DNA from 3 places in the Streptomyces sp. NBC_01460 genome. Region 2 is predicted to be linked to each of the others. Evidence: riboswitches for the same ligand, from Rfam matches in the RefSeq annotation. Region 2 holds a riboswitch; each other region holds the start of a gene.
The links. A riboswitch is a leader RNA that binds a small molecule or an ion and turns the genes downstream of it on or off. The one in region 2 is predicted to bind cyclic di-AMP.
Positions count from the first base shown of each region.

Region 1: another riboswitch for cyclic di-AMP. It lies ahead of OG488_RS15380 (transglycosylase family protein); the one in region 2 lies ahead of OG488_RS28985 (LysM peptidoglycan-binding domain-containing protein).
Region 3: another riboswitch for cyclic di-AMP. It lies ahead of OG488_RS28290 (M23 family metallopeptidase); the one in region 2 lies ahead of OG488_RS28985 (LysM peptidoglycan-binding domain-containing protein).

Region 1 covers NZ_CP109473.1:3,480,936-3,491,425, reverse strand. The annotation lists gene OG488_RS15395 (cytochrome P450 family protein) at 1-117, opposite strand, end outside; partial or broken gene OG488_RS15390 (cytochrome P450) at 289-546, shown strand; gene OG488_RS15385 (transglycosylase family protein) at 652-1,638, shown strand; cyclic di-AMP (ydaO/yuaA leader) riboswitch at 1,929-2,100, shown strand; gene OG488_RS15380 (transglycosylase family protein) at 2,101-2,796, shown strand; gene eno (phosphopyruvate hydratase) at 3,114-4,400, shown strand; gene OG488_RS15370 (FtsB family cell division protein) at 4,495-4,965, shown strand; gene OG488_RS15365 (DUF501 domain-containing protein) at 5,036-5,578, shown strand; gene OG488_RS15360 (Ppx/GppA phosphatase family protein) at 5,613-6,554, shown strand; gene OG488_RS15355 (NAD(P)/FAD-dependent oxidoreductase) at 7,003-8,406, shown strand; gene OG488_RS15350 (cyclopropane-fatty-acyl-phospholipid synthase family protein) at 8,659-9,963, shown strand; gene OG488_RS15345 (ABC transporter permease) at 10,024-10,490, opposite strand, start outside.
Region 2 covers NZ_CP109473.1:6,403,520-6,414,009, forward strand. The annotation lists gene OG488_RS28940 (heavy metal translocating P-type ATPase) at 1-1,853, shown strand, start outside; gene OG488_RS28945 (flavodoxin family protein) at 1,872-2,324, shown strand; gene OG488_RS28950 (TetR/AcrR family transcriptional regulator) at 2,646-3,293, shown strand; gene OG488_RS28955 (NAD(P)/FAD-dependent oxidoreductase) at 3,365-4,543, shown strand; gene OG488_RS28960 (cytochrome P450) at 4,591-5,814, shown strand; gene OG488_RS28965 (ferredoxin) at 5,864-6,055, shown strand; gene OG488_RS28970 (quinone oxidoreductase family protein) at 6,158-7,123, opposite strand; gene OG488_RS28975 (TetR/AcrR family transcriptional regulator) at 7,217-7,855, shown strand; gene OG488_RS28980 (hypothetical protein) at 7,960-8,190, opposite strand; cyclic di-AMP (ydaO/yuaA leader) riboswitch at 8,550-8,735, shown strand; gene OG488_RS28985 (LysM peptidoglycan-binding domain-containing protein) at 8,738-9,595, shown strand; gene OG488_RS28990 (hypothetical protein) at 9,806-10,387, shown strand.
Region 3 covers NZ_CP109473.1:6,249,203-6,259,692, reverse strand. The annotation lists gene OG488_RS28305 (bifunctional acetate--CoA ligase family protein/GNAT family N-acetyltransferase) at 1-2,057, opposite strand, end outside; gene OG488_RS28300 (HPr family phosphocarrier protein) at 2,222-2,503, shown strand; gene OG488_RS28295 (GntR family transcriptional regulator) at 2,678-3,382, opposite strand; gene OG488_RS28290 (M23 family metallopeptidase) at 3,606-4,400, opposite strand; cyclic di-AMP (ydaO/yuaA leader) riboswitch at 4,414-4,581, opposite strand; gene OG488_RS28285 (M16 family metallopeptidase) at 4,772-6,154, opposite strand; gene OG488_RS28280 (M16 family metallopeptidase) at 6,181-7,542, opposite strand; gene OG488_RS28275 (DNA gyrase/topoisomerase IV subunit A) at 7,788-10,238, shown strand; gene OG488_RS28270 (CobW family GTP-binding protein) at 10,263-10,490, opposite strand, start outside.

The DNA.
Region 1 (10,490 bases), 2.9 Mb from region 2:
ACCGCTGGGCAGCGTGGTGCGGTGCACGGGGCTGTGCTCGCGGAGCGAGGCGTACGCGGGATACGGGTCGGTGGCGAACTCCCAGGTGAAGAGTTCCGGCGACGGGGTGTGGTTCACCGGACGACGGTATCCGGCGGGCGCCTGTTGCCACCTCTCGCCCCGGCTCCGCCCGACCGGAGGGGCGGCCGCCCCGGCGGGCCCTGCTGTTCGTCACGCTGCGCCGTACCCGCCTTGCCTTGGCACGGTGCCTTTCGCGCGGCTCTTTTCGGAGATCGAGGCATCGCGCGGGATCTCGCACGGAGTGACAATCAGCACCTCGGACACGGGCACGGCATCCACTACTGCCTGGGGGCTCCGCCGGCCCGTCCGGCGGGGCGGGTGGCACTGGCGACACTGCTGCGCCGCCTTCCCGACCTGCGGCTCACCGCAGATCCTGCCGATTTGCGGTGGAGGGGCGGACTCATCATGCGTGGACTGCGCACGCTTCCGGTGGAGTTCGGACCCGGGCCCTCCGCCGAAAAAAGTGACAGCCTGTCAACTCTGTGACTTTCACGTGATCTCCGCTGCATCGACTTGTGACACACGTTCGAGTAGGGCTAGGTTCACCCCTCGACCCACCCGTCACATGTCAGTCACACGGAAGGCAATCGCATGGGCTCCGCGACCGGCAGACACCGTCGCCCTCGTCAGGCACCCGCCATCGTCGTCGCCGCAGGCGTCACAGGATCGGCCATCGCCATTCCGCTGCTCGGTGCGGGCGGCGCGCAGGCGGCCGACGCGACGACCTGGGACCGGGTCGCCGAATGCGAGAGCGGCGGCATGTGGAGTGCCGACCTCGGCAACGGCTACTACGGCGGTCTGCAGTTCTCGCAGGACACCTGGTCGGCCTACGGCGGCACGTCGTACGCGCCCCGCGCCGACCTGGCGAGCCGCTCGCAGCAGATAGCGGTGGCGGAGAAGGTGCTGGACGACAAGGGCCCGCAGGCGTGGCCCAGCTGCGCGGTGATCTCCGGTCTCGCCCTGGACGGGACGCTGCCCGGCGTCGACCCGGGCGGCGAGCCGTCCGCCGAGCCCTCGGACACCGCGACGCCGTCCGAGACCCCCTCCTCCGAGGCGAAGGACCCGGCGGACACCGCCGACGAGAAGGACACCTCGGACTCGGACGCGAAGGGCAAGGCGAGCGGGAACACGTCCGACGACACGTCCGGCAGGAGCGACGAGGCCGTCGAGTCCTCGGACACCGCGACGCCGTCCGGGACCCCCTCCGCCGAGGCCCCCGGGTCGTCCGGCGCATCGAAGGGTGACGGGACGACGAGCGGGAAGCACCGCGGCACGCCGGCTCCCGAGGCCGGTACGGAGACGGGGGCCGACGACGGGCGCGAGTCCGGCCGCCACGCCTCCCGCGGCGACTCCGACGCGCGGCAGGGCGCGGAGGGCACGTACACCGTCCGCGAGGGCGACAACCTCTGGGCCATCGCCGACGCGCAGGAGCTGACCGGTGGCTGGACCGCGCTCTACGAGGCCAACAAGGACGAGCTGGGCTCCGACCCGGACCTGATCCTTCCCGGCCAGAACCTGGACCTCGGCCTCGGGGCGGACGCGCAGGACGCTCCGGCGGAGACCGCCGCCGCCAACTGATCAAAAGCGGGAAAACACCCCGAAAACAGGGGCAGTTAAGAGACCTATGTCCACTTATGCGTAAGTGAGACATGGGTCTCTTTGCGTCAACTGCTGCGCCCCGTCCGTCCGGTCCGTCCATATTGCGTCCGACCTGCGGAAACGATCCTCGCCGCCGGGACGATACGGGCTGATTGGTCGTTATGTCCATCTTTGAATGTGGGGGTTGCGTGTGTCTACGGTCGGAGCCGCTCGCACCGCGGGCACCCTCGACCGTCACGCCGAATCCTGCCGTCGGCCGAGGGGTACCGACGCGTAAAGCGCCGTAGGCAGGAGCGGGGGAACCAGGTAGGCGCCGGACCCGGCCGTCGGAAGACGGGCGAAGGGACGGCTAGGGGTGGAGCCGCCCGCGGAAGCGGACGGCCGGGCAACTCACAGGCCCGAACCCGACAGCTCACCTCGTAGGCGTCGGTGAGGAGAACCATGCTGCTTTCCAGCAAGGGCAAGCACCGTCGCCCGTCCAAGGCCGTCCGTATCGCGACCCTGGCCGGTGTCACCGGTGCGGCCGTCGCCGTGCCGCTCATGGGCGCGACCGGTGCCTCCGCCGCCTCCGTCGACACCTGGGACGCCGTCGCCCAGTGCGAGTCCGGTGGCAACTGGTCCATCAACACCGGCAACGGTTACTACGGCGGTCTGCAGTTCTCGCAGTCCAGCTGGGCGGCCGCCGGTGGCACGCAGTACGCCGCCCGCGCCGACCTGGCCACCAAGGGCCAGCAGATAGCCGCGGCCGAGAAGCTCCTCGCCCTCCAGGGCCCGGGCGCCTGGGGCTGCGCCGGTGCCGGCGGCCTGACGAACGACGGTGTGGACCCGGGTGTCGACACCGGTTCCGGCCAGAGCGCCGACAAGGCCGAGACGAAGGCCCAGCCCGAGCGCAAGGCCGAGCAGCCCACCACGCGCAGCGAGAAGCGCACGGCCCCCGGGAAGACCGTCACCACCCCGACCGGCAAGAAGGTCGAGAAGGGTGACGGCGAGTACAAGGTGAAGGCCGGCGACACCCTCAGCAAGATCGCCGACGCGAAGAAGGTCAAGGGCGGCTGGGAGAAGCTGTTCAAGCTGAACGACGACATCGTCGACCAGGCCGACATGATCTTCCCGGGTCAGCAGCTCCACCTGAAGTAGTCGGAAACGGCCCGGGGTCCCCCTCCTGCCCCGGTGGCCCGGCCCGGCGCGCAGACCCCCCGCGCGCCGGGCCGCGGCCGTGTCCGGCACCCGTCGAAGGAGTGCCGGCGCGCGCTCACCCAGAGGTGAGCGTTCAACAGTTGTGGTTACTGGCCAGTAGAATTCTGGAGCTTTGCCCGTAATGCAGACCCTTGGGTCCTTTTTCGTCCCAGGGGACGGGCGGACGGCCGACGGAGCGGGCCGAGCCGGTTAGGCTCGTGACGCAAGGCCACAGTGACCCTGCACAACCAGTGTCAGATCCCAGAAGGAGATGCCTCGTGCCGTCCATCGACGTCGTCGTAGCCAGGGAAATCCTCGACTCCCGGGGTAACCCCACGGTCGAGGTCGAGGTTGGCCTCGACGACGGCAGCACGGGACGTGCTGCTGTTCCGTCCGGCGCCTCCACCGGCGCGTTCGAGGCCATTGAGCTTCGCGACGGTGACCCGAACCGTTACCAGGGCAAGGGCGTCGAGAAGGCCGTCCTCGCCGTGATCGAGCAGATCGGCCCGGAGCTCGTCGGCTACGACGCCACCGAGCAGCGCCTCATCGACCAGGCGATGTTCGACCTGGACGCCACCGAGAACAAGGGCTCCCTCGGCGCCAACGCCATCCTCGGTGTCTCGCTGGCCGTGGCGCACGCCGCGTCCGAGGCCTCCGACCTCCCGCTCTTCCGCTACCTCGGCGGCCCGAACGCGCACCTGCTGCCCGTTCCGATGATGAACATCCTGAACGGCGGCTCGCACGCCGACTCCAACGTGGACATCCAGGAGTTCATGATCGCGCCGATCGGCGCCGAGTCCTTCTCCGAGGCCCTTCGCTGGGGTGCGGAGATCTACCACACGCTGAAGAAGGTCCTGAAGACCAAGGGCCTGTCGACCGGTCTCGGTGACGAGGGCGGCTTCGCCCCCAACCTCGAGTCCAACCGCGCCGCCCTCGACCTCATCCTCGAGGCGGTCAAGGAGGCCGGTTACGTCCCCGGCCGCGACATCGCGCTCGCGCTCGACGTCGCCGCGTCCGAGTTCTACAAGGACGGCGTCTACGAGTTCGAGGGCAAGTCCCGCTCGGCCGCCGAGATGACCGAGTACTACGAGGAGCTCGTCTCCGCGTACCCGCTGGTCTCCATCGAGGACCCGCTGTACGAGGACGACTGGGCCGGCTGGAAGGTCATCACCGACAAGCTCGGCTCCAAGGTGCAGATCGTCGGTGACGACCTGTTCGTCACCAACCCCGAGCGCCTCGCCCGCGGTATCGAGGAGGGCTCGGCCAACGCCCTGCTCGTCAAGGTCAACCAGATCGGTTCGCTGACCGAGACCCTGGACGCCGTGGAGCTGGCCCAGCGCAACGGCTTCAAGTGCATGATGTCGCACCGTTCCGGTGAGACCGAGGACGTCACCATCGCCGACCTCGCCGTCGCCGTGAACTGCGGCCAGATCAAGACCGGCGCCCCGGCCCGCTCGGACCGTGTCGCCAAGTACAACCAGCTGCTGCGCATCGAGGAGATCCTCGACGACGCCGCGGTGTACGCCGGACGTTCGGCGTTCCCGCGCTTCCGCTTCGACGGCTGACAGCCCGAGTCCGGAGCACCAGCCTCCGTCCGTCCCCGCATCCGGTCCCGTACCGTGTGCGGGGACGGACGTGCGTAACGGGGAGGCGTGAGACATGGCCGGGAAGGACCGCGACCGGTTCTCCACCGCGACCAGGCTGCGGCTGCTCGGGGAGCAGACGGCGGCCCGCGTCTACCGGTCCCAGAACCGCCGCCAGGCCCGCCGCTCGCGGCTCACGGGCCGGGCCGCGTTCCTCGCGCTGATCGTCTGCTCGCTGGTGGTCGCGCTCGCCTACCCCATGCGGCAGTACGTCTCCCAGCGTGACCAGATCGCCGACCAGGAGAGGCTCTCCCGCGAGGCCCACCAGCGGACCGAGGAGCTGCGCGACGAGAAGGCGCGGCTCAAGGACGACGCGTACATCCGCCGTCTCGCGCGCCAGCACCTCCACTACGTGATGCCCGGCGAGACCGCCTACACGGTGGTCGACCCGGACGCGGCGGAGGTGCGCCGGGGCGAGCCGGGGGCGACGGGGCGGCCCTGGCACTCGAACCTCTGGGACGGCGTCGACAGCGCGGACCGCGAATGACCTCGCGCCCGCGCGGAGCCCCCGCCCCGCACCGATTCATACAGTCCGACCGATGACATTCAAGGCAGGCATGGACACGCCCCCTCCGCAGACCGAATCCACCACGCCCACCGACGCGGACATCGCCGCGTTCGGGCTCCAGCTCGGCCGGCCGCCGCGCGGGCTGCGCGCCATCGCGCACCGCTGCCCGTGCGGCAACCCGGACGTGGTCGAGACGCAGCCCCGTCTGGAGGACGGCACGCCGTTCCCGACGACGTACTACCTGACGTGCCCGCGTGCCGCGTCCGCGATCGGCACGCTGGAGGCCAACGGGGTCATGAGGGAGATGACCGAGCGGCTCACGACGGACCCGGAGCTGGCCGCCGCCTACCGTGCCGCGCACGAGGACTACCTCGCCCGGCGCGACGCCATCGAGGTCCTGGAGGGCTTCCCGAGCGCGGGCGGCATGCCGGACCGGGTGAAGTGCCTGCACGTCCTGGTGGGCCACTCGCTGGCCGCGGGGCCGGGGGTGAACCCGCTGGGCGACGAGGCGATCGCGATGCTGCCGGAGTGGTGGGCCAAGGGTCCGTGCGTCACACCGTGCGGCCCCGACGCCGGATCCGACGCGTCCTGACCCGGCGCGGTACCCGTACGACCACAGGAGCCCCATGACCCGCGTTGCCGCCATCGACTGCGGTACCAACTCCATCCGCCTGCTCGTCGCGGACGTGGACCCCGCCACCGGTGACTTCACCGAGCTCGACCGCCGGATGGAGATCGTCCGGCTCGGCCAGGGGGTCGACCGGACCGGCCGCCTGGCCCCCGAGGCGCTGGAGCGGACCTTCGGCGCCTGTCGCGCGTACGCGGCGGTGATCAAGGAGCTGGGCGCCGAGCGCGTCCGGTTCGTCGCCACCTCGGCCTCCCGCGACGCGGAGAACAGTGACACGTTCGTCCGCGGCGTCCTGGACATCCTGGGCGTCGAGCCCGAGGTCGTCACGGGTGCCCAGGAGGCGCAGCTCTCGTTCGACGGAGCCACGAAGGAACTGGCGGGCGGCGACCACCTGGAGAAGCCGTACCTGGTGGTGGACATCGGCGGCGGCTCCACGGAGTTCGTCGTCGGTGACGACCGTGTCCGCGCCGCGCGCTCCGTGGACATCGGCTGCGTCCGTATGACGGAGCGTCATCTCGTCCTCGACGGGGCCGCCGTGGATCCGCCCACGCCCGACCGGGTCGCCGCGATCCGCGCGGACATCGGCTCCGCGCTGGATCTGGCCGAGGAGACCGTGCCGCTCGCCTCGGCGGCGACGCTCGTCGGCCTGGCCGGGACGGTCACCACCGTGGCCGCGATCGCGCTCGGGCTCGAGGAGTACGACTCCGAGGCGATCCACCACTCCCGCGTCTCCCTGGAGCGGGTCAGGGAGATCACCGAGCGGCTGCTGGCCTCGACGCACGAGGAGCGCGCGGCGATCCCCGCGATGCACCCGGGGCGGGTCGACGTGATCGCCTCGGGCGCGCTCGTCCTGCTCGCCGTGATGGAGCGGAGCGGAGCCCGGGAGGTCGTGGTCAGCGAGCACGACATTCTGGACGGGATCGCCTGGTCCGCCGCCTGATCACAGGGCGCCGACGGGCGCGGTGAGATGCTGCTCAAACGCATTCCGGCCTGCACCTTTGAGCTCGGCGAGACCCCTCCGGACCTGTCCGGAGGGGTCTTTCGCGAGGCGCCGCGGGAAACTTCGTGAACTTCTTCACAAGGAATTCGGTCCCTCCGGGCGAAGTTCTTCGCCCAAGGGGCCGTGCGGGCGGTCCACGGCTCCGCGCGGGGGTGATGCGGGGGCGTTTCGGGGGTGTGGCGGAGACGTGTCCCGGGCAGGTGGTTCACCCCGGACGAAGGCTCAAGGGCCAGCTCACAAGTGGTGAACAACGTTCGCCGGGACGGCGTGGTTCCCCATCCTCGCCATGACCTGGGTCACGTGGGCGGCGGAGTGTAGCAGAGGGTCGCGCATACCTTGTGAAGGGGCTCACGAGCATGCCCCCCGAGTGGGGTGGATACTCGATGGCATGAGCACCACGGAGCGTCCCAGGATCCTCGTTGTAGGCGGTGGGTACGTAGGCCTGTACGCAGCTCGTCGCATTCTGAAGAAGATGCGGTATGGAGAGGCGACCGTCACGGTCGTCGACCCGCGCTCGTACATGACGTACCAGCCCTTCCTCCCCGAAGCTGCTGCCGGCAGCATCTCGCCTCGGCATGTCGTCGTCCCGCTGCGACGCGTGCTGCCCAAGGCAGAGGTTCTCACCGGCCGTGTCACGACCATCGATCAGGACCGCAAGGTCGCCACGGTCGCGCCGCTCGTCGGCGAGGCCTACGAGCTGCCCTTCGACTACCTGGTCATCGCGATGGGCGCGGTCTCCCGCACCTTCCCGATCCCCGGCCTCGCCGAGCAGGGCATCGGCATGAAGGGCATCGAGGAGTCCATCGGTCTGCGCAACCACGTCCTCGAGCAGCTGGACAAGGCCGACTCGACGACCGACGAGGACGTCCGCCGCAAGGCGCTGACGTTCGTCTTCGTGGGCGGCGGGTTCGCCGGCGCGGAGACCATCGGCGAGGTCGAGGACATGGCTCGCGACGCGGCGAAGTACTACTCGAGCGTGAAGCGCGAGGACATGCGCTTCATCCTGGTCGACGCCGCCGACAAGATCCTTCCCGAGGTCGGCCCGAAGCTGGGCGCGTACGGCAAGGAGCACCTGGAGAGCCGCGGTGTCGAGGTCTACCTCTCGACGTCCATGGACTCCTGCGTCGACGGCCACGTGGTGCTGAAGAACGGCCTCGAGGTCGACTCCAGCACGATCGTGTGGACCGCCGGTGTGAAGCCGAACCCGGCGCTGGCCCGCTTCGGCCTGCCGCTCGGCCCCCGCGGCCACGTGGACACCTCCGAGAAGCTCCAGGTGCAGGGCACCGACTACATCTGGGCCGCGGGTGACAACGCCCAGGTCCCGGACATGGTCGGCCGCCGTGCGGGCAACCCGAACGCCTGGTGCCCGCCGAACGCCCAGCACGCGCTGCGTCAGGCGAAGGTCCTCGGTGACAACGTCATCTCCGGCATGCGGGGCTTCCCGCAGAAGGAGTACAGCCACGCCAACAAGGGTGCGGTCGCCGGACTGGGCCTGCACAAGGGCGTCGCGATGATCGTCATGGGCAAGGTGAAGATCAAGGTCAAGGGCCGTCTCGCCTGGTACATGCACCGCGGCTACCACGGCATGGCCATGCCGACCTGGAACCGCAAGATCCGGATCTTCGCCGACTGGACGCTGGCGATGTTCCTCAAGCGCGAGGTCGTCTCGCTCGGCGCCATGGAGACTCCGCGCGAGGAGTTCTACGAGGCCGCGAAGCCGAGCCCGGCCCCGGTCGCGGCCAAGGCCGACGACGACAAGAGCAAGACCGGCGAGAAGGCCAAGGCCTCCTAGCGCCAGTACGTCACCGAAGGGGTCGTCCGCCATCCGTGGTGCGGACGGCCCCTTCGGCGTTCCCGGGCGGCGTCAACTAGATGGTCGGTGCAGGTATTTTGCCGTTCCGTTGCCCAGGGGCGGGATGGCGTGGGTGCCGGGCGGCGTTGACGCTGGTGTACCTCGCCGCGGCCCCGAGGTGTCGCGGCCCGGTTCGGGTGCGTATATGCGAATTTAGGCACGTTCGGAAACACCACCACGGAGGTGTGCGCCATGGCCGACGCCGCATCGCGGCTGACCGCTCTCGCCGAAGAGTTGCTGGGAGAACCCCTGCCGGTCCGGATCCGGGCCTGGGACGGCAGCGAAGCCGGGCCGCCGGGTGCCCCCGCCCTCGTGCTGCGCCACCGCCGCGCCCTGCGCAGGCTGCTCTGGAAGCCCGGCGAGCTGGGGCTCGCCCGCGCCTGGGTGGCCGGCGAGATCGACGTCGACGGCGATCTGTACGTGGTCCTGGACGCCGTGGCCTCCCTGCTCTGGGAGCGTGGCGCCGACGCGAAGGACGCCGTCCACCCCGTCCGCGACCCGAAGGTGCGGGCCTTCGCCCGCGGCCTCGTCGAACTGGCCGGACCGTGGCCGCCACCGCCACCGCCCGCCGAAGAGGTCCGCCGCCGCACCGGGCCGCTGCACACCAGGCGCCGCGACAAGGAAGCGATCAGCCACCACTACGACGTGGGCAACGACTTCTACGCCATGGTCCTCGGCCCGTCCATGGTGTACTCCTGCGCCTACTGGCAGGACGGCGCCACCCTCGAGGAGGCCCAGCACGACAAGCTCGACCTCGTCTGCCGCAAGCTCGCCCTCCGGGAGGGCGACCGCCTCCTCGACGTCGGCTGCGGATGGGGCTCCATGGCCATCCACGCCGCCCGTGAGTACGGCGCCCGGGTCACCGGGGTGACCCTCTCCACCGAACAGGCCGCCTTCGCCCGCAAGCGCATCGCCGAGGAGGGCCTCACCGACCGGATCGAGATCCGCGTCCAGGACTACCGTGACGTCAGGGACGGCCCGTACGACGCGGTCTCCTCGATCGGCATGGCCGAGCACGTCGGCTCGGTCCGCTTCCGTGAGTACGCCGACGACCTCTACGCCCTGCTCAAGCCCGGCGGCCGGCTGCTCAACCACCAGATCGCCCGCCGCCCCGAGCGGAACGAAGCGGCGTACCACGTGGACGAGTTCATCGACGCCTACGTCTTCCCCGACGGCGAACTCGCCCCGGTGGGCCGCACCGTCGCCACGCTGGAGGAGGCCGGATTCGAGACCCGTGACGTCGAGGCGATCCGCGAGCACTACGCGCTGACCCTGCGGCGTTGGGTGGCCAACCTGGAGGAGAACTGGAGAGAGGCCGTACGGGCCACCTCGCCCGGCCGGGCCAGGGTGTGGCGGCTCTACATGGCCGCCTCCGCCCTCTCCTTCGAGCACAACAAGATCGGCGTCAACCAGATCCTCGCGGTGCGTCCCCGGGAGGGCGGACCGTCCGGCATGCCGCTCCGGGCCCGTGACTGGACGGCGTCGGCGAAGGGCTGACCCGGGAAGGCCGAAGGGGCGGTACCCGCACCGCGGGTACCGCCCCTCATCCGTTCGCGACTACTCCGTCTTGATCGCTGTCAGCATGTTCAGCCTGGCGCCGCTGCGGGCCGGCCACAGGGAGGCGAGGACGCCCACCAGGCCTGCGAGCACCAGGAAAAGGCCCAGCCGGTCCCACGGGATGACGAGGGCGTAGCCCGGGATGTCGGCGGACAGGCTCTTCCCGATTGCCCAGCCGAGGAACGTCCCGAGACCCACTCCGACCACCGCTCCGAAGAGCGAGATGACGACGGCCTCCAGGCGGATCATGCGCTTGACCCTGCGCCGGTCCAGGCCGATCGCCCGCAGCATGCCGATCTCCTGCTGACGCTCGAAGACCGACATGGCCAGCGTGTTGACTACCCCGAGGACCGCGATGACCAGGGCCATCGCCAGCAGCCCGTACATGATGTTCAGCGCCGTGTTGATGAACCCGCCGAACATGTCCCGGATGCCCTGGCGGTCCATGACGCTCATCGCCGGGTTGT
Region 2 (10,490 bases):
GGCACGGCGCGGCCACCATGGACACCTTGATCTCGCTCGGCACGTCGGCCGCGTTCCTGTGGTCGCTGTGGGCGCTGTTCCTCGGAACGGCCGGGACGCCGGGCATGATGCATCCCTTCGCCTTCACGATCGGCCGCAGCGACGGGGCGGGGAACATCTATCTGGAGGCCGCGGCCGGCGTCACGGCCTTCATCCTGGCCGGCCGGTACTTCGAGGCCCGCTCGAAGCGCAAGGCGGGAGCCGCGCTCAAGGCGCTGATGGAGCTGGGCGCCAAGGAGGTCACCGTGGTGCGTGAGGGCCGTGAGACCACTGTGCCCACAGCCGTCCTGCGGGTCGGGGACCGCTTCCTGGTCCGCCCCGGGGAGAAGATAGCCACGGACGGGACGGTGGTCGAAGGCTCCTCCGCCGTGGACGCCTCCATGCTCACCGGCGAGTCGGTTCCCGTCGAGGTGTCCGTGGGCGACCCCGTCACCGGAGCGACGCTCAACGCCGGCGGGCGCCTGGTAGTCGAGGCCACCAGGGTCGGAGCCGACACCCAACTGGCCAGGACGGCCGCACTCGTGGAAGAGGCGCAGAACGGCAAGGCGGCCGCCCAGCGCCTGGCCGACCGGATCTCCGCGGTGTTCGTCCCGGTCGTCATCGCGCTGGCGCTCGCCACCCTCGGCTTCTGGCTCGGCTCGGGCGCCGGACTCACCGCCGCCTTCACCGCCGCCGTCGCCGTGCTGATCATCGCCTGCCCCTGCGCCCTCGGGCTGGCCACGCCCACCGCGCTTCTGGTCGGCACCGGGCGAGGGGCCCAGCTCGGCATTTTGATCAAGGGCCCCGAGGTCCTGGAGACCACCCGCCGGGCCGACACGATCCTCCTCGACAAGACCGGCACCGTCACCACGGGCCGTATGACGCTGCTGAAGGTCCACGCCACCGGGGCGGCGGACGAGTCCGAAGTGCTGCGTCTCGCGGGCGCGTTGGAGCACGCCTCCGAGCACCCGGTCGCCCGGGCGGTCGCCGAGGGCGCGGCCGTGCGCGTGGGCGCGCTGCCCGCTCCCGAGGACTTCGCCAACATCCCCGGTCTCGGTGTGCAGGGTGTCGTGGACGGTCACGCGGTCCTGGTGGGCCGCGAGAAGCTGCTGGCCGAACGGGCCGTCGTGCTTCCCGAGGAACTCAGGAAGGCCAAGGACCTCGCCGAGAGGGGCGGCAGGACCGTGATCGCCGTGGCCTGGGACGGCGAGGCGCGTGCGGTCCTCGAGGTCGCCGACGCGGTCAAGGGGACCAGCGCCGAGGCGGTCCGGCGGCTACGGGCCCTGGGGCTCAGGCCCATCCTGCTGACCGGCGACAACAAGGCGGTCGCCGAGTCCGTCGCGGCCGAGGTCGGCATCGACGAGGTCATCGCCGAAGTCCTGCCGCAGGAGAAGGCCGGGGTCGTGAGAAGGCTCCAGGCGGAGGGCCGCAGCGTCGCCATGGTCGGCGACGGAGTCAACGACGCCGCCGCGCTCGCCCAGGCGGACCTCGGTCTGTCGATGGGGACGGGCACGGACGCCGCCATCGAGGCGGCAGACCTGACCCTCGTACGGGGGGACCTCCGGGTGGCCGCCGACGCGATCCGGCTCTCCCGCAGGACGCTGTCCACGATCCGCTCGAACCTCTTCTGGGCCTTCGCCTACAACGTGGCGGCCCTCCCGCTCGCCGCCGCCGGTCTGCTCAACCCCATGATCGCCGGAGCGGCCATGGCCTTCTCGTCGGTCTTCGTCGTCGGCAACAGCCTCCGCCTGCGCGGCTTCCGCGCGGCGGACCGGGACAGCCGGGACCCCGGCCGTGGCGACACGGCGTCCGGCGTTTGCGTCCGGAGGGCCTGACCGGCAGGGTTCGGAGGTGTGGCCACTCTGCTGATCGTGCATCACACCCCCTCGCCCAACTGCCAGGCGCTGTTCGAGGCGGTCGTCTCCGGCGCGACGACGGAGGACATCGAAGGCGTACGCGTCGTGCGGCGCGCCGCACTCGCCGCGACGGCGTCCGACGTGCTCGCCGCCGACGGCTACCTGCTCGGCACCCCGGCGAACCTCGGGTACATGTCCGGTGCCCTGAAGCACTTCTTCGACCAGGTCTACTACCCGTGCCTGGACGCGACGAAGGGCCGGCCCTTCGGCTACTACGTCCACGGGGGCAACGACGTGACCGGGGCCGTACGGGGCATCGAGGCGATCACGACCGGGCTCGGCTGGCGCCGCGCGGCCGACGCGGTGACCGTCACGGGCGAGCCGGGGAAGGTCGAGACCGAGGCGTGCTGGGAACTGGGGGCGACCGTCGCCGCCGGACTGATGGCCTGAGGCCTCCTGCGGGCAGGGCGCCCGCCCGGGCGGGTTCGCGCCAATTCCGCGCACCCCGCGTCCCGCTCCGCGGCGGGCACGTGCCGCGCCCGTCCCCGGTCCGCGGAGGGCACGTGCCGCGCCGGACGGCCGCGTACGTCGCCGCGACCACCGCCGCCCGCAGGCCGATCGTGGCAGGTGACGGGGTGTCGTGGACGGTCCGGGACCTTCCCGCGGCGGGTGTGTGACCATCTCGGCCATCTTTAAGTCAGTCGCTTGACCGACACGACGGCACCGGATTGCCTGGACGCCCCGAGACGCCCCCGACCGAGGAGACGGCAGATGGAGCGTACGGCGCGGACCGAGCAGGCCGACGGGACCAGGGAGCGGATCCTGCACGCCGCGGAGCGGCTCTTCGCCGAGCAAGGCGTCTACGCGGTGTCCAACCGCCGGGTCAGCGAGGCCGCGCAGCAGGGCAACAACGCCGCCGTCGGCTACCACTTCGGCACCAAGGCGGACCTGGTCCGTGCGATCACGCGGAAGCACAGCCGGCCCATCGAGGAGGCCCGCGCCCGTCTGCTGGCCGGCATCGAGGACCCCACGGACATAGGGGAGTGGGTGGCCTGCTTCGTCCGCCCCACCACGGAACACCTCGCCGCGCTGGGCAGCCCCACCTGGTTCGCCCGGTTCTGCGCCCAGGTCATGACGGACCCCGCACTGCAGGACATCATGGCCGAGGAGTCGCTGGCCTGCCCCCCGACGCTGCGCACCCTCGAAGGGCTGAACCGGTGCCTGCCGGACCTGCCGGCCGACGTCCACGTCGAGCGTGCCGCCATGGCGCGCAACCTGATCCTCCACACCTGCGCGGAGCGTGAACGCGCGCTCGCCGGGAACACCGCCACGCCCCGCGCGAACTGGCACGACACCGCCACCGGACTCGTCGACGCCATCGTCGGGCTCTGGACCGCGCCGGTCACCCCCTGCCGCTGACGGCAGCCCGTCTCCCCCACCTGCGCACCAGCGGTTCCACGCGGGCCGCCCGTGCCGAGAACAGAGGTCCCATGCTCCTCTCCCACGTGCTCGTGGTCGGCGCCTCCGCCGCCGGGCTGACCACCGCGGAGGCACTGCGCCGCAAGGGATACGAGGGCAGGCTGACGCTGCTCGGCGGCGAGCTCCACCCGCCCTACGACCGTCCTCCGTTGTCCAAACAGGTACTGGCCGGCGCCAGGTCTCCCGACACGGTCCGGCTGCGCACCTCCGACGTGCTGGACGCCGAGCTCCTCCTCGGCGATCCGGCGGTCGGCCTCGACCCGCGGACCCGTACCGTGCGCACCGCGTCGGGCCGCGAACTGAGCGCCGACGCCGTCGTCGTGGCCACCGGGCTCCGGCCGAGGACCCTGCCCGGCGCGCAGGACACCGCGGGCGTCCACGTGCTGAGGACCCTCGACGACGCGCTGGCGCTCCGGTCGGACCTGCTCGTGTCACGGCGGGCCGTCGTGGTCGGGGAGGGGGTGCTCGGCTCCGAGATCGCCGCCACCGCACGCTCCATGGGCCTGGACGTGACCCTCGCCGGCCCCCGGCCGGCACCCATGCTGGCCCAGCTCGGGCCGCTGGCCGCAGGACTGCTCGCCGAGCTGCACACGGGGAACGGCGTACGCCTCCGGCTGGGCGGGGCGGTCGCCGGGCTCGAGGCCGCCGGGGGCCGGGTGACCGGAGTGCGCCTGGGCACCGGGGAGGTGCTCCCCGCCGATGTCGTCGTGGTCGCCATCGGGGCCGAACCAGCCACCGGATGGCTGGCCGGCAGCGGGCTGCGCGTCGACGGCGGCCTGGTCTGCGACTCCCGCTGCCGGGCGGCGGAGGGGATCTACGCCGTCGGGGACGTGGCGGCCTGGCACCACGAACTCCTCGACACCACGATGCGCCTCGAGAACCGTACGAACGCCACCGAGCAGGCCCTCGTCGTCGCGGACAACATCCTGGGCGCCGACCGGCCGTACGTCCCTGTGCCCTACTTCTGGACCGACCAGTTCGATGCCCGCATCCAGGCCCACGGCCGGCCCGGGCCGGACGCCGAGGCCACCGTCGTGGACGGCGACCTCGCGGGCGGACGGTTCGTCCTGCGCTACGCGCGCGACGGAAGGGTGACCGGCGTCCTCGGCTGGAACATGCCCAGACAGGCCCGACTGCGCCGCCCGGAGATCGGCGGTCCCGTCCCGTCCCTCGAACCGTCCGCGCCGTGACAGCGGCCGACGGCGCGTCAGCCCCCGCACGACGAAGTGAGGAAGCGATGACCAGCACGGCACGCCCGGAAGAGGTACACCCGTCAGCGGCCCCGGAATTCCCGATGTCCCGGGCGGCGGCATGCCCCTTCGACCCGCCACCCGCCCTGAAGGCCGAGCAGGAACAGGGGCCGCTCCGGAAGGTCCGCCTGTGGGACGGGACCACGCCCTGGCTGGTGACCCGATACGCCGAACAGCGCACCCTCCTCGCCGACCCGAGGATCAGCGCCGACGTCACCCGGCCCGGATATCCCAGCCCGGCGCCGCTGAGGGGGACGAGCTTCAGCTTCATCCTGATGGACGACCCCGAACACGCCCGTCAGCGGCGGATGGTGACGGCCCCCTTCACGATCAGGCGGGTGGAGGCGCTACGGCCCGCCGTCCAGAAGATCGTGGACGGACTGATCGACGAGATGCTGTCCGGCCCCGCGCGGACCGACCTCGTCCAGGCCTTCGCCCTCCCGGTCCCCTCGCTCGTGATCTGCGAACTGCTCGGAGTGCCGTACGGCGACCACGACTTCTTCCAGGTCAACAGCAAGACCCTCATCAGCCGCAGCGCACCGCCCGAGGCGCGGGCCGCGGCCCACGCCGACCTGATCGGGTACCTGGACGAGCTGATGGGCGACAAGATCGCCGGTCCGGCGGACGACCTCCTGTCGGGACTCGGTACGCGCGTCGAGGCGGGGGAGCTGTCCCGCCGTGAGGCGGCCGAGATGGGCGTGCTCCTGCTGATCGCCGGACACGAGACCACCGCGAACATGATCGCCCTGGGCACCCTCGCCCTCCTGGAACACCCCGACCAGCTCGCCCTGCTGCGCGACACCGGGGACGCGAAGGTGGTTTCCGGCGCCGTGGAGGAGCTGCTGCGCTACCTCAACATCACCCACGGCGGCCGCCGCCGTGTCGCGCTGGAGGACATCGAGATCGCCGGTGAGGTCATCCGGGCGGGGGAGGGGATCATCGTGCCGAACGACATCGGCAACCGTGATCCCGAGGTCTTCCCCGACCCCGACCGGCTCGACCTCCGGCGTGACGCGCGCCGCCACGTCGCCTTCGGCTTCGGCGTGCACCAGTGCGTCGGCCAGCCGCTGGCCCGCATGGAGCTGCAGGTGGTCTACAGCACCCTCTACCGGCGCATCCCGACCCTGCGCCTGGACACCGCCCTGGAGCAGCTGTCGTTCAAGCACGACGGATCCGTCTACGGGGTCCACGAACTGCCCGTGGCCTGGTGACTCCTCCCCCCACCGTCCCCTCATCGACACCGACGACGAAGGAGTGCTCATGAAAGTGACCCTCGACCAGGACAAGTGTGTGGCGTCCGGACAGTGCGTGGTCGCCGCCGCTGACGTGTTCGACCAGGACGACGACGGCATCGCGGTGCTGCTCGACCCCGCACCGCCGTCGGACCGGGCCGACGACGTCGAGCAGGCCGCGGCGGTCTGCCCGGCCCTCGCCATCACGGTCCAGGACTGACGGTCCAGGACTGACGGGAAGGAGCCCGGGGGCGGCGGCGGTGGCCCGCGGCCGTCCCCCGGTCGACGTCTCCCCGTCGTCGTTGCGCAGGGGCTCCTTCCGCTACGGGAAGAGGAGGAGCTTGCCCGTGGTGGACCGGGACTCGATGTCGCGGTGCGCCCGCTCCGCGTCCCGCAGCGGGTAGCGCCCTCCGACAGCGGGAAGCAGTACCCCCTGGCGCACCAGGTCGAAGAGCGCGGCGCTGTGGCGCAGGAGCTCCTCGCGGCCGGGGATGTGGTCGCGGAAGACCGGATAGCAGACCTTGATGCTGCGGGGCAGCTCCCTCATGTTCAGTACGGGGACCGTGCCGTTGAACGCTCCGTAGTAGAGCAACGTCCCGTGGCGCCGTACGACGCCCATCGACGCCCGGAACGTGGTCCCGCCCCCGCCGTCGAACACGGTGTGGACACCGTGGCCGCCGGTCAGCTCCAGGACGGGTGCCACGAAAGCGTCCCCGCTGGACACGATCGCGTGGTCCGCCCCGTTGCGCCGGGCCGCCTCCGCCTTCTCCTCGGTGGAGGCGAGCCCGATGACGGTCGCACCACGCGCCTTGATCATCCGGGTCAGATTATGTCCCAGGCCGCCGGCCGCCCCGTGGACCAGCGTCGTCTGGCCAGGCTCCACCGGGGCTGCCTCGGTGGTGAAGTGATGGGCCGTGATGCCCTGCATCATGAGGCTCGTCGCCGTCTCGTCGGAGATGTCGTCCGGCACGGGCACGGCATCGGCGGCAGGCAGCACGATCTGTTCGGCGTAGGAGCCGGACGCGTACACCCAGGAGACTCGATCGCCGACGGCGAACCCGGTCACGCCCTCGCCCAGGGCGCCGATCCGCCCGGCACCCTCCACGCCGGGCGTGAAGGGGACTCCGCCCGCGGAGGGGCCCAGTCGGCGCACACCCGTGTCCATGAAGTTCACACCGGCCACCGTGACGTCGACCAGGATGTCGCCCGGGCCGGGCCTGGGGGCCGGACGGTCGACGAGCCGGAGTTCCTCCGGGCCGCCCAGTCGTTCGATGACGATCGCTCGCATGTTTCCGTCCTCTTGTCTGCTCTCGTTCCCTGTGGACGGGTGCCAGAGTCGTCCGGATAAAATGGACTGGCAAGTCCAGAAACGGAGGCAGGCATGCCGAGCGGGACCAGTGCCCCACCGCGACTCACGGCCAAGGGGGCGGCCACCCGGCGCCGCATCGTGGAGGGCGCGGCGGAGGAGATCCGGGCCAGGGGCGCCGGGGCCACCACGCTCGACGACGTGCGGGCGCGCACTTCCACGAGCAAGAGCCAGATCTTCCACTACTTCCCCGGAGGCAAGGAGGAGCTGCTCCTCGCTGTCGGGGCCCGCGAGGCCGAGCGTGTCCTGGAGGACCAGGAGCCGCACCTCAGCGACCTGGGTACGTGGCAGGCGTGGCAGGACTGGCGCGACGCGGTCGTCCGGCGATACGAGCAACAGGGCGTCAACTGCCCGCTCGGCGTGCTGATCACCGAGCTGGGCCGCACGACCCCCGCCGCCCAGGCGCTGACCGGACGACTGCTCGACCAGTGGCAGGCGGCCCTGCGTGCCGGGATCCGCCTCATGCAGGACAGTGGCGAGGTCGACCCCCGGCTGGACACCGACCGCGCGGCTGCCGCACTGGTCGCCGCGGTGCAGGGGGGAGTGGTCATCCTGATGTCCACCGGCCGGATCACCCACCTGGAAGCCGCGCTGGACACGTCGCTGGACCTGCTGCGCGCCACGGCCGCGCCGGCGCCCTCCCCCGAGGTCTGACCGCAAGGGCCTGACGCGCGCCGGGCCCGTCACCGGCCGGGCGCCTCGCGAACCCTCGGCAGTCCCTTCCGGCAGTCCCTTCCGGCCCCGCCCGGCCCTTCCGCTCAGTGTGGCCTCCAGTGCAGCTTGCCGCCGCCCACCCACCGGACGGAGGCCGGGTCGTCGAGGTCGTGGACCACGACCCCGGCCGTGGCGGCGGCGCTCAGGACGTCCGTCATGGCGGTCGCCGTCCCGATCACCTCGCCGTCGATCTCCACGACACGGAAGGGCGGGTCACCCGGCTGGACCGGCAGGACGGTGATCCGGGGGACAGGCGCGTACGGGCTCTCAGTCATAGGCAGATCGGTTCCACGCCGACGCTCCAGGTACGCCTGCGGGCATCGGGCGTGAGTCATATGCCCGATTTGGAGTGTTTTTTGAATTTAATCCCGTAATCCATAAAAGGCCATTTCGTGCGACCTGGGCCCCTGCGGGTAGGCGCAAAACGCCCGAATCGGACTCAGTGACCAGGGTCACCTCCGACGCCCCGGACGCGGGCGTGCGCCCGTCGGTTCCCTTCTGCGGCAAGAGAAATGAGTGACGCGATGTGGGGTGGATTACATGAATTCCCGTGAATTGATCTTGCGAATGAATTGTGATCACTCCGCCAGGCTTGTTCCTTTCCCTATTTCTCGCCTACGGTCACCATCACTCCGGGCGGAACGCCGAATCCTGCCGCCGTCCGGTTACCCGACCACTTCTCGTACGGCAGGAGCGGGGGACCCAAGTAAGCGCCGATCCGGTTTCCGGAGCGGCTCGGGGTGAAGTCGCATTCCCATGCGGCCGGGCATCTCCAGCTCGAACCCGACAGCTCACTTCGCAGGCGGCGGAGAGGAATTCAGCATGCCCGAAAGCGGTAAGCACCGTCGTTCCAGGACCACTTCGCTCACCCGCGGCATCATCGCCGTGAGCACGGGTGGAGCCGCCCTGGCCCTGCCCCTCATCGGTGCCACCGGCGCCTTCGCCGCCCCGGCCCAGCCCGCTGCGGTGGAAAAGGCTGCAACGTCGACTGCTGTGTCCGGCAAGGGAATTGCCGCGCAGAAGTCCACGTCCACCACCTATTCCGTCGTCTTCGGCGACACTCTCGCCAAGATCGCTCGCGAGCATTCCGTGAGCGGTGGCTGGAAGGCCCTGTACGAGGGCAACAAGAAGGTCATCGGCGGAAACCCGGACCTCATTCACCCCGGCCTGAAGATCACCATTGGCGCCAAGGGTGAGAACAAGGCGGCGGACAAGGCCGACAAGGCCGGGTCCAAGGCTTCCGACCGTGCCGAGAAGAGCGCCGACCGCGCCGACCGCTCGGAGCGCACGAGCACGTCGCTCGCCACCGAGGGCGCTCCGGCCGCCGAAGCCGCCCCCGCGGCCGCGCCGGTCTCGTACACGAACGACCTCGACGGCTGGATCAAGGAGTCGCTGGCCGTCATGGCCGAGCACGGCATCCCCGGCACCTACGAGGGCATCCACCGCAACATCATCCGCGAGTCCGCGGGTGACCCGAAGGCCATCAACAACTGGGACATCAACGCGATCAACGGCGTCCCGTCGAAGGGCCTGCTGCAGGTCATCGACCCGACCTTCCAGGCGTACCACGTGCCCGGTACGTCGACGGACAGCTACGACCCGGTCGCCAACATCACCGCCGCGTGCAACTACGCCGCGGACCGGTACGGCTCGATCGACAACGTCTTCGGTGCCTACTGAGGCTCCATGGACACGGGGCCTCTGACACACGGCGTGTGACAGAGGGCCGGCATTGAAGGGTGGTACGGGTTCGGCGGAACCCGCACCACCCTTCTGTCGTGTCCGAGGTCCCCCGGTGCTCCCCCACCGCGGCGGCCGGCACCCGCGCGACAGGCCGGTCGGGGCCGGGGTGACTGGCCTCGTACAGGTTCGTCGTCCATACTGCCCGCCGTGGAGCAGCGCATAGATTCGAACAACAAGCCCGAGTTCGCCGCGGGGACAGACCCGGCGTACATCCCCGGCCTGACGGCCCCTGCCCCCGCGCGGACGGAGGCGGAAGCGGAGAAGGCGGAGCCCGGCGAGGTCCCGGCGGGCGACGTCGCGGACGCTCCCGCCGAGGGTGCGGCCGAGGAGGCCGCGGAGGAGTCCACGGCCGCCGCCGACGCGATCCCGGACGACGAGGCCACCCCGGACGGCGAGGCGGTGAGCGAGGACGCCGGAGCCAAGGACGCCGACGGCGCCGAGGACAAGGACGCGCCCGTCTTCGAGGTCAGCGACCGGCGCGGATCGATCAGGGTGGACGCCGCGGGTGTCCGCTTCCGGCTCGACGACCAGGAGGCGGAGTTCGACTGGTCCGAGATCGGCGCGGTCGAGGTCAGGACCGGCCGCTTCGGGCGCCGGTTCACCGTGACGGTCCACCTGTCGAGCGTCCGGTGGTTCAACGCCGAGGTCGAGGCCGGGGCCCGAAGCGAGCTCAAGGGGTGGACGGCGGAACTCGACGAGGTGCTCGACGCCTACTTCGAAGAGGCCTGACCCCCGCGTCCGGGGCCGCACACCGGGCTGCTCGCCGGCCCGGTGCGCGGCATGCCCTGACGGGGGCCGGCCCTCGACCGCCGTGCCCGGCCCCGGCCGTCGT
Region 3 (10,490 bases), 150 kb from region 2:
GTGCCCTCGCTCCGTCCCCCGCTCGCCGCAGGAGCGGGGGACGGAGCGGGCGGCTCCGGGTCGGCGGCTCGGGCACCCGGCTCCGTGGCGATGGGGGCGGCGGGCCGGGTCCCGGGCGGAGTGGCGGTGCTCGTGGCGGGCCGGGTCGCGGTGCTCGCGGCGGGCCGGGTGCCGGGCGGAGTGGCGGTGCTCGCGGCGACCGCCAGGGCCTGCGCCAGGCCACCCATCTCCACGTGCACCACGGCCACCGGCTTGGCGGGGCCGGTGGCCGCCGCCTCGCGCAGCGCGGCCGCCAGGACCTCGCCGTCCCCGGTCTCCGCCTCGCCGTTCTCCCCCACCCAGGGGATCGCGGTCACGATCACGGCGTCGCACTTCCGGTCGGCGAGGGCCTCCCCCAGCGCGTCCCGGAAGTCTCCGGGGCCCGCAGCCGTGGTGAGGTCGCGGGGCGGGCGCGGGCGTAGCCCCTCCGCCAGGCAGGCGTCGTAGGTGAGGAGGCCGAGGGACTCCGAGTTGCCGAGGATCGCGACCCGGGGGCCGTCCGGCAGGGGCTGGCCGGCGAGGAGCAGCCCCACGTCGACCATCTCCGTCACGGTGTCGACGCGGATCACGCCCGCCTGCCGCATCAGCGCGGACACCGTCGCGTCGGGGATGCGGCTGACCGGTACGGCGTGGCCGGGCGGGTTGGCTCCGCTGTGCCGGGCCCCCTTCACCACGACGACGGGCTTCACGGCCGCCGTCCGGCGCGCGAGCCGGGTGAACTTGCGGGGGTTGCCGAGCGATTCGAGGTACAGCAGGGCGACGTCCGTGCCCTGGTCCTCGAACCAGTACTGCAGGAAGTCGTTGCCGGAGACGTCGGCCCGGTTGCCCGCGGAGATGAACGCCGACAGGCCGGCGCCCCTCCGGTGGAGGCCGGACAGGACGGCGATCCCGATGGCGCCGGACTGGGTGAAGAGCCCGATGCGCCCGGCCTTGGGCGACTCGGGGGCGAGGGAGGCGTTGAGACGGACCGCGTCGGAGGTGTTGATGATGCCGAAGGCGTTCGGCCCGATGATCCGCATGCCGTACGAGCGTGCCTGCCGGACCAGCTCCCGCTGCCGCTCCCGGCCTTCGGCGCCGCGCTCGGCGTATCCGGCGGAGAGGACGACGAGGCCCTGGACCCCGTGCTCGCCGCAGTCGGCGACGGCCTCGGGCACCCGGTCGGCGGGGACGGCGACGACAGCGAGGTCGACCTGCTCGCCGATCCCGCCCACCGAGCGGTGCGCGGGGACTCCCTCGACCGTTTCCGTCTCCTCGGGGAAGGACGTGTTCACCGCGTAGGCGCGTCCGGTGAAGCCCGAGCGGAGGAGATTGCGCAGCACCGTCCTGCCCACGCCGCCTGGCGCCCGGCCGACGCCGACGACCGCGACCGACCCGGGGGCCAGCAGGCGCTGCACCGAGCGCGCTTCGGCACGCTGTTCACGGGCGCGCTGGACCGCGAGGGACTCGGCCGTGGGTTCGAGGTCGAGGGTGAGGTGGACGGAGCCGTCCTCGAAGCTGCGCTGCTGGGTGAACCCGGCGTCCCGGAAGACCTTGATCATCTTGTTGTTGGCGGGCAGCACCTCGGCGGCGAAGCGCCGGATGCCTCGCTCCCTGGCCACTGCCGCGATGTGTTCGAGCAGGGCGGACGCCACGCCGCGGCCCTGGTGGGCGTCCTGGACGAGGAAGGCGACCTCGGCCTCGTCCGCCGGGGCGGAGGCCGGCCGGCCCTGGTCGTTGATGCGGTCGAAGCGCACGGTGGCGATGAACTCGCCGCCGATCGTGACGGCCAGTCCCACCCGGTCGACGTAGTCGTGATGGGTGAAGCGGTGCACGTCCCGGGCGGAGAGGCGCGGATACGGGGCGAAGAAGCGGTAGTACTTCGACTCGTCGGACACCTGCTCGTAGAAGCTGACCAGCCGCTCGGCATCGTCCGTGGTGATGGGCCTGATGCGCGCGGTGCCACCGTCGCGGAGCACCACGTCCGCCTCCCAGTGGTCGGGGTACGCGTGGTGCGGACTCTGCTCCGGAGTGGGCTCCATGGGCAAAGCCTACGGCGCCGCGCACCGGTCGCGGAGGGTTCGCGGCAGGGGCACGCTGAGGGGGCCGACGGGCGGTGGGCGCCCGGCGGCGACGCCGGGCACAGCAGTGCGCACCACATGAGAGACTGGTCTAGACAACCCATTGATACGTGAAGGGCAGAACCATGGCTGAGCGCCGCGTCAACGTCGGTTGGGCCGAGGGCCTGCACGCCCGCCCCGCTTCCATCTTCGTCCGTGCCGCCACGGCCTCCGGCGTCCCCGTGACGATCGCCAAGGCGGACGGCAACCCCGTGAACGCCGCCTCCATGCTCGCGGTGCTCGGCCTGGGCGCCCAGGGCGGCGAGGAGATCGTGCTCGCGTCCGAGGCGGACAACGCCGAGGCCGCCCTGGACCGTCTGGCGAAGCTGGTCGCCGAGGGGCTCGAGGAGCTTCCGGAGACCGTCTGATTCCGGCCATTCCGATCCGGATTTCTTTCTGCGGGAAAGCCGCGGCACCCCCGACCGGGAGCCGCGGCTTTTCTGTTTCCGGATCAGGTGCGGACACCGCTCCGGAAATCCTGAATCAGGGCAGCAAAAAGAAAGCCCTCCGGCAATTACCCCTCTTTGTATACGGCGCAATTGTTAATGGCGGACTCCCGCGATGTTTACGTGGTGTTGCGAAGTCCTCACCCGGGCGGAGGCCGCCGGGTGCCCCGGCCGGTCGGGGCGCCGCAGCCGGTGCGCCGCCGTGGCCCGCTCCGCGTGCTGGGTGGCGAGCGCCCTGGCCCGCTCGGCGTCGCGGCGCGCCACGGCGTCGACGAGAGCGCCGTGCTCGGCCCAGGAGTCCGCGGGGCGGACCGGCTGCTCGACGGCGTACATCCAGGCGATCTTGTGCCGGAGCTGGGTGAGCAGCGCGATGAGCGCCGGGCTGCCGGAGGCCTGTGCCAGCGTCTCGTGGAACCAGCCGCCCAGGGAGCGCAGATCCTCTCCCTCGCCCCTGCGGACCCGCTCCTGCCCCAGCCTGACCAGGCCTCGGAGCACCTTGAGGTGCGCCTCGGTGCGGCGCTGGGCCGCACGTGCGGCTCCCAGGGGCTCCAGGAGCATCCGGATCTCCAGAAGGTCCGCGGCCTCCTGTTCCGTGGGCTCGGCGACACAGGCGCCGGCGTGCCTGCGGGTGACGACGAACCCTTCGGACTCCAGGGTGCGCAGCGCCTCGCGTACGGGGACGCGGGAGACGCCGTAGCGACGCGCGAGCACCTCTTCGGTGAGGCGGCTGCCGCGCTCGAAGACACCGGAGACGATGTCGTCACGGATTGCCGTGCATACCGAATGCGCGGGAATGCGCATGTCCGAACCTCCGCCTTAATCCCCGCGAAACGCGGCTGATCGACGCCTGTCCTGCGACTCTATTGCAACCGGCGCGCATTTCCGATGGCGGGGCGGAATCCATGGATATCTTTTGGCCAGGGAGCTGTTCCGCGGAGGCGTCGGCGCACACACTTCCGGACGCACGACGAAGGCCCCGGCGGATGCCGGGGCCTTCGTCGGAGCGGTGTGGTGAGGTGTCGGATCAGACCTGGACGCCGTGGGCGCGGAGGTAGGCGACGGGGTCCATGTCCGAGCCGTACTCGGGGGTGGTCCGGGCCTCGAAGTGCAGGTGCGGCCCGGTGGAGTTGCCGGTCGAGCCGGAGATGCCGATCTGCTCGCCCGAGCCGACGCTCTGGCCGACGGAGACACCGATCGAGGAGAGGTGGCCGTACTGGGTGTACGTGCCGTCCTTCATCTTGAGCACGATGTTGTTGCCGTACGCGCCGCCCCAGCCGGCCTCGACGACCGTGCCGGCGCCGACCGCGACGACGGAGGTGCCGGACGCGGCCTGGAAGTCCACGCCGGAGTGGGTGCCGGAGGACCAGAGCGCGCCGCCGGACTGGTACCCCGTGGTCACGTGCGAGCCGGCGACCGGGAGGTGGAACGCGTTCAGCCGGGCGCGCTCGGCGGCGCGGGCTGCCCGCGCCTTCTCCTCACGGGCCTCCTTGGCACGGGCTTCGGCCTTGCGCTTCGCCTCGGCCTCGGCCTTCGCCTTGGCCTTCGCAGCTGCCTTCGCCTTGGCCACGACCTCGGCCTGGTGCGCCTGGGCCTCGGCCTGGGCGTCGATCTGGGCGGCGAGCGTGGTGTCGAGGGCGACGGCCTGCGTCAGACCGGTGGAGGACGGGGCGACGGCCTCGGAGTCCGCGGCGAGGGCGGGGGACGCGGTGGCGCCGATGACACCGGCGGTGGCCAGGGCCGCGATGCCGGCGACCTCGGCGCTCTTGCGCGTCAGGCGGCTCGGGGCACGGTGCTTCCCGGTGGCACGGATGAACGCCATGGAGGGGCTGGTCCTTTCCTTCCTTCTCGCCTACCGGGTTAGCTGACGGGTTCGGAGCAGGAAGGTCTCCTACGGGCCCCTGAGCCTCGTGCGAGGTGCAGGGATCCGATTCACCCCAGGGACTTCGTGGGTCCCCGGCTCCCCAGGCTCGCGCCGGACGGGGACTCGGCGATGACTGCCCGGCGCCACGGATGCGGCATTCGTCTGACGGACAGCCGGGCCGACGCTAGAGGGGGCCGCTTTCGCCCGCCAAACGGAACGGGTCTTTTGTCGCACATCCCACAGGATGAACATGTATTTTCCGCTTAAAACAGACAAAAGACAGAACCCCGGCGAGAGTGCCCCGCCGGGGTCCCTGATGTCCCGTCATGTCAGCCGGTGACGACCGACACCTCGCCGATGCCGAGCGCGCGTACGGGGTCCGCGATCTGTGCGGCGTCCCCGACCAGGACGGTGACCAGCCGGTCCACCGGGAACGCGTTGACGACGGCGGCGGTCGCCTCGACCGTGCCGGTCGCCGCCAGGCGCGCGTACAGCTGGGCCTGGTAGTCGTCCGGCAGGTGCTGCTCCACCTGGTCGGCCAGGGTGCCCGCGACCGAGGCCGCGGTCTCGTACTTCAGCGGGGCGACGCCCACGAGGTTCTGGACGGCCGTCTCACGCTCGGCGTCGGTGAGCCCTTCGGCCGCCAGGGTGCGCAGGACCTTCCAGAGGTCGTCGAGCGCGGGCCCGGTGGACTCCGTGTCGACGGAACCGCTGATGGCGAGCATGGCGGCCCCGGTCGCCCCGGAGGAGGAGCCGGGCGCCGTCGAGCGCAGCACCTGCCCGAAGGCCCGGACACCGTACGTGTAGCCCTTCTCCTCGCGCAGCACGCGGTCCAGCCGCGAGGTGAGCGTGCCCCCCAGGCAGTACGTGCCGAGGACCTGGGCGGGCCACACGCTGTCATGCCGGTCCGCGCCGATCCGGCCGATCAGCAGCTGAGTCTGGACGGCTCCGGGACGGTCCACGACGACCACACGGCCCGTGTCGTCCGCGGTGATCGGGGGCACCGGGCGGGCCTGGCCCGCATTGCCCGACCAGTCCCCGACGGTCTCGGCGAGCAGCGCGTCCAGGTCCACCTCGGTGAGGTCGCCGACGACGACCGCCGTCGCCGTGGACGGGCGGACGTGGGCGTCGTAGAAGGCGCGCACGGCCGCGGCGTCGATCCGCCGGACGGTCTCCTCGGTGCCCTGGCGCGGACGGGACATCCGGGCCGTGGCGGGGAAGAGCTCCTTGGACAGCTGCTTGGCGGCCCGGCGCGCGGGGTTGGCCTGCTCGTGCGGGATCTCGTCGAGGCGGTTGCCGACCAGGCGCTCGATCTCGCTCTCGGCGAAGGCCGGGGCCCGCAGGGCCTCGGCGACCAGCCCGAGCGCCTTGGACAGGCGGGAGACCGGGACCTCGAGGGAGACCCGGATCCCCGGGTGGTCCGCGTGGGCGTCCAGCGTGGCGCCGCAGCGCTCCAGCTCCGCGGCGAACTCCTCGGCGGAGCGCTTGTCCGTGCCCTCGGACAGGGCGCGCGACATGATCGTCGCCACTCCGTCCAGCCCCTCGGGCTCGGCGTCGAGCGGCGCGTCGAGGAAGATCTCCACGGCGACGACCTGCTGCCCGGGGCGGTGGCAGCGCAGTACGGTCAGCCCGTTGGGCAGGGCGCCGCGCTCGGGCGCGGGGAAGGCCCAGGGCCTGGCCTCGCCGGCGGTCGGCTGCGGGTGGTACTCCATCGCTACTCCAGTCACGGCGGCGTCGGTCACTTGTCGGCCCCCTCGTGCGCGTCGGTGCCGGCGGTCTCGTCGGCCTCGTCGGCCGGTTCGACCGGCTCGTAGACCAGGACGGCACGGTTGTCGGGGCGCAGGGCGGCCCGGGCGGCCTCCCTGACCTCCTCCGCCGTCACGTCGAGCACCCGGCCCACCGCGGTCAGGGCGAGCTGCGGGTCACCGAACAGGACGGCGTACCGGCAGAGTTCGTCGGCGCGGCCGGCGACCGTGCCGAGCCGGTCCAGCCACTCGCGCTCCAACTGCGCCTGGGCGCGCTCCATCTCCTCGGGCGTGGGGCCCTCCTCGGCGAAGCGGGCCAGCTCCTCGTCGACGGCCGCCTCGATCTGCGGCACCTCGACACCGCCGGACGTCTTGACGTCCAGCCACCCCAGGGAGGGCGCGCCGGCCAGCCTGAGCAGCCCGAAACCGGCGGCCACCGCCGTACGGTCGCGGCGGACCAGACGGTTGTGCAGACGGGACGACTCACCTCCGCCGAGCACGGTCAGGGCGAGGTCCGCGGCGTCGCACGCGCGCGTGCCGTCGTGCGGCAGCCGGTAGGCGGCCATCAGCGCACGCGCGGGGACCTCCTCGTGGACGACCTCGCGCAGCTGCTCGCCGATGACGTCCGGCAGGGTGCCGTCGCGCGGGGGCTGCTTGCCGTCGTGCGAGGGGATCGAGCCGAAGTACTTCTCGATCCAGGCGAGCGTCTGCTCCGGGTCGATGTCACCGACGACGGAGAGCACCGCGTTGTTCGGCGCGTAGTACGTGCGGAAGAACGCCTGCGCGTCGTCCAGGGTCGCCGCGTCGAGGTCGGCCATCGAGCCGATCGGCGTGTGGTGGTACGGGTGGCCCTCCGGGTACGCGAGGGCGGTGAGCTTCTCGAAGGCGGTGCCGTACGGAACGTTGTCGTAGCGCTGGCGGCGCTCGTTCTTCACGACGTCCCGCTGGTTCTCCATGGACTCCTCGTCGAGCGCGGCGAGCAGCGAGCCCATCCGGTCGGCCTCGAGCCACAGGGCCAGCTCCAGCTGGTGCGTGGGCATGGTCTCGAAGTAGTTGGTGCGTTCGAAGCTGGTCGTGCCGTTCAGGGAACCACCGGCCCCCTGCACCAGCTCGAAGTGCCCGTTCCCCTTGACCTGGCCCGAGCCCTGGAACATCAGGTGCTCGAAGAGGTGAGCCAGGCCCGTGCGGCCCTTGACCTCGTGACGGGAGCCGACGTCGTACCAGAGGCAGACCGCGGCGACGGGGGTCAGATGGTCCTCGGAGAGCACCACGCGCAGGCCGTTGGCCAAGCGGTGCTCGGTCGCCGTCAAGCCGCCGGAACCGGCCTGGGCTGTGGCCGTGTGACCCATGGGCATGTACGTCCCTTCGATCGGTACAGGATTTCCTGCCGGACCTGCCACTCTAAGCAAGCGCACGGGCACCTGGCGAAGTTCCCGTTGGGTGAATGTTGTCGTAGATGCTGCCGTAAACGGGGGCCCGGCGGGGCCCCCGGGACCGCTTCGGACGGGTCGAGGTCGGCGTTGTCGGTACGGCGGTCCACAATGGTCGGCGTCAGAACCTGAGGTTGCCCGACAGAATCTGTGAAGGAGTCGCAGCCGCGATGGCCCGCCGCAGCACGAAAACCCCGCCGCCGGACGACTTCGAGGAGAAGATCCTCGACATCGACGTCGTCGACGAAATGCAGGGCTCCTTCCTCGAGTACGCCTACTCGGTGATCTACTCCAGGGCGCTGCCCGATGCCCGCGACGGCATGAAGCCGGTGCACCGCCGCATCGTGTCCCAGATGAACGAGATGGGGCTGCGCCCCGACCGCGGCTACGTGAAGTGCGCACGGGTCGTCGGCGAGGTGATGGGCAAACTGCACCCGCACGGCGACGCGTCGATCTATGACGCACTGGTGCGCATGGCACAGCCGTTCTCGATGCGCCTGCCCCTCGTCGACGGGCACGGCAACTTCGGCTCGCTGGGCAACGACGACCCGCCGGCCGCCATGCGGTACACCGAGTGCCGGATGGCCGACGCCACATCCCTGATGACGGAGTCGATCGACGAGGACACCGTCGACTACCAGTCCAACTACGACGGCCAGGAGCAGGAGCCGGTCGTCCTCCCGGCGGCGTACCCGAACCTCCTGGTCAACGGTGCCTCCGGCATCGCGGTCGGCATGGCGACGAACATGCCCCCGCACAACCTCGGCGAGGTCATCGCCGCCGCCCGCCACCTCATCCGGCACCCGGGCGCCGACCTCGAGACGCTGATGCGCTTCGTCCCGGGGCCCGACCTGCCGACCGGCGGCAGGATCGTCGGCCTCGGCGGCATCAAGGACGCCTACGCGTCCGGGCGCGGCACGTTCAAGATCCGTGCCACCGTCGCCATAGAGAACGTCACGGCCCGTCGCAAGGGTCTCGTCGTCACCGAACTGCCCTTCAGCGTCGGGCCGGAGAAGGTGATCGCCAAGATCAAGGACCTCGTCGGTTCGAAGAAGCTCCAGGGCATCGCCGACGTCAAGGACCTCACGGACCGGGCCCACGGCCTGCGCCTGGTGATCGAGGTCAAGAACGGCTTCGTCCCCGAGGCCGTGCTGGAGCAGCTCTACAAGCTGACGCCGATGGAGGAGTCCTTCGGCATCAACAACGTGGCGCTGGTCGACGGGCAGCCGCTCACCCTGGGGCTCAAGGAGCTCCTGGAGGTCTACCTCGACCACCGCTTCGACGTGGTGCGCCGGCGCAGCGAGTTCCGCAGGACCAAGCGCCGCAACCGGCTGCACCTGGTCGAGGGCCTCCTCGTGGCGCTGCTCGACATCGACGAGGTCATCCGTCTCATCCGGGACAGCGACAACTCGGCGCAGGCGAAGGAGCGCCTGATGGAGCGCTTCTCGCTGAGCGAGATCCAGACCCAGTACATCCTGGACACCCCGCTGCGCAGGCTCACCCGCTTCGACCGGATCGAGCTGGAGACCGAGCGCGACAAGCTGTCCGAGGAGATCGCCGAACTGACGGCGATCCTGGAGTCGGACGCCGAGCTGCGCAAGCTCGTCTCGGCCGAACTGGCCGCGGTGGCGAAGAAGTTCGGAACCGATCGCCGCACGGTGCTTCTGGAGTCCGCGGGTTCGCAGGTCGCCTCGGTGCCGCTGGAGGTCGCCGACGACCCGTGCCAGGTCCTCCTCTCCTCGACCGGCCTCCTGGCCCGTACGGCCAACGCCGAGCCGGTCGTCCAGGCCGAGGACGCCAAGCGCGTGAAGCACGACGCGATCGTCTCGGCCGTCGCCGCCACGGCACGCGGGGACGTGGGGGCGGTGACGTCCACCGGGCGGCTGCTGCGCCTCTCGGTGATCGACCTGCCGCAGCTGCCGGACACCCACGCGGCCCCGAATCTCTCGGGCGGGGCGCAGGTCTCCGAGTTCCTGACACTGGAGCCGGACGAGGCGCTGATCTGCCTCACCACCCTCGACGAGGAGGCGCCCGGCCTGGCCATCGGGACGCTGCAGGGTGTGGTCAAGCGTGTGGTGCCCGACTACCCGTCCAACAAGGACGAGTTGGAGGTCATCTCGCTGAAGGACGGTGACCGCGTCGTCGGCGCCACACAGCTGCGTACGGGCGACGAGGACCTGGTCTTCATCACGTCCGACGCGCAGTTGCTGCGCTATCCGGCCTCGTCGGTGCGTCCGCAGGGACGCGCGGCGGGCGGTATGGCGGGCGTCAAGCTCGCGCCGGGCACCGTCGTCCTGTCGTTCAACGCGGTGGATCCCGCGGCGGACGCCGTGGTCTTCACCGTCGCCGGGTCGCACGGCACGCTGGACGACTCCGAGCGGACGTGGAAGCTCACCCCGTTCGACCAGTATCCACGCAAGGGCAGGGCCACCGGCGGCGTGCGCTGCCAGCGCTTCCTCAAGGGGGAGGACGTCCTGGTGTTCGCCTGGGCGGGCGGATCCCCCGCACGGGCGGCGCAGAAGAACGGTGCGCCGGCCGACCTGCCGGCCCCGGATCCGCGCCGCGACGGCTCGGGCACGCCCCAGACGAGCCCGGTCGCGGTGATCGCCGCGCCGCTGTAGGACACCGCCGGGCGGCGGGAGGCCTCAGGCCTCACCGTCGTCCGGCTGCCGCACGTACCGCAGGACGCCCCACATGCTGCGCTCCAGCTCGTCGGTGGCGTCCTGCCAGGGGTCCTGACAGCCCTCGAGCTCCTTGCGCAGGGCCTCGGCGTCGATACCGGATCCGATCAGCACCAGCTGGGTCCTCCGCGGTTCGTCGCGGGGCCAGGGCTGGGGCACGAAGCGCAGGAACCTGCCGACGGCGTGGAGGAC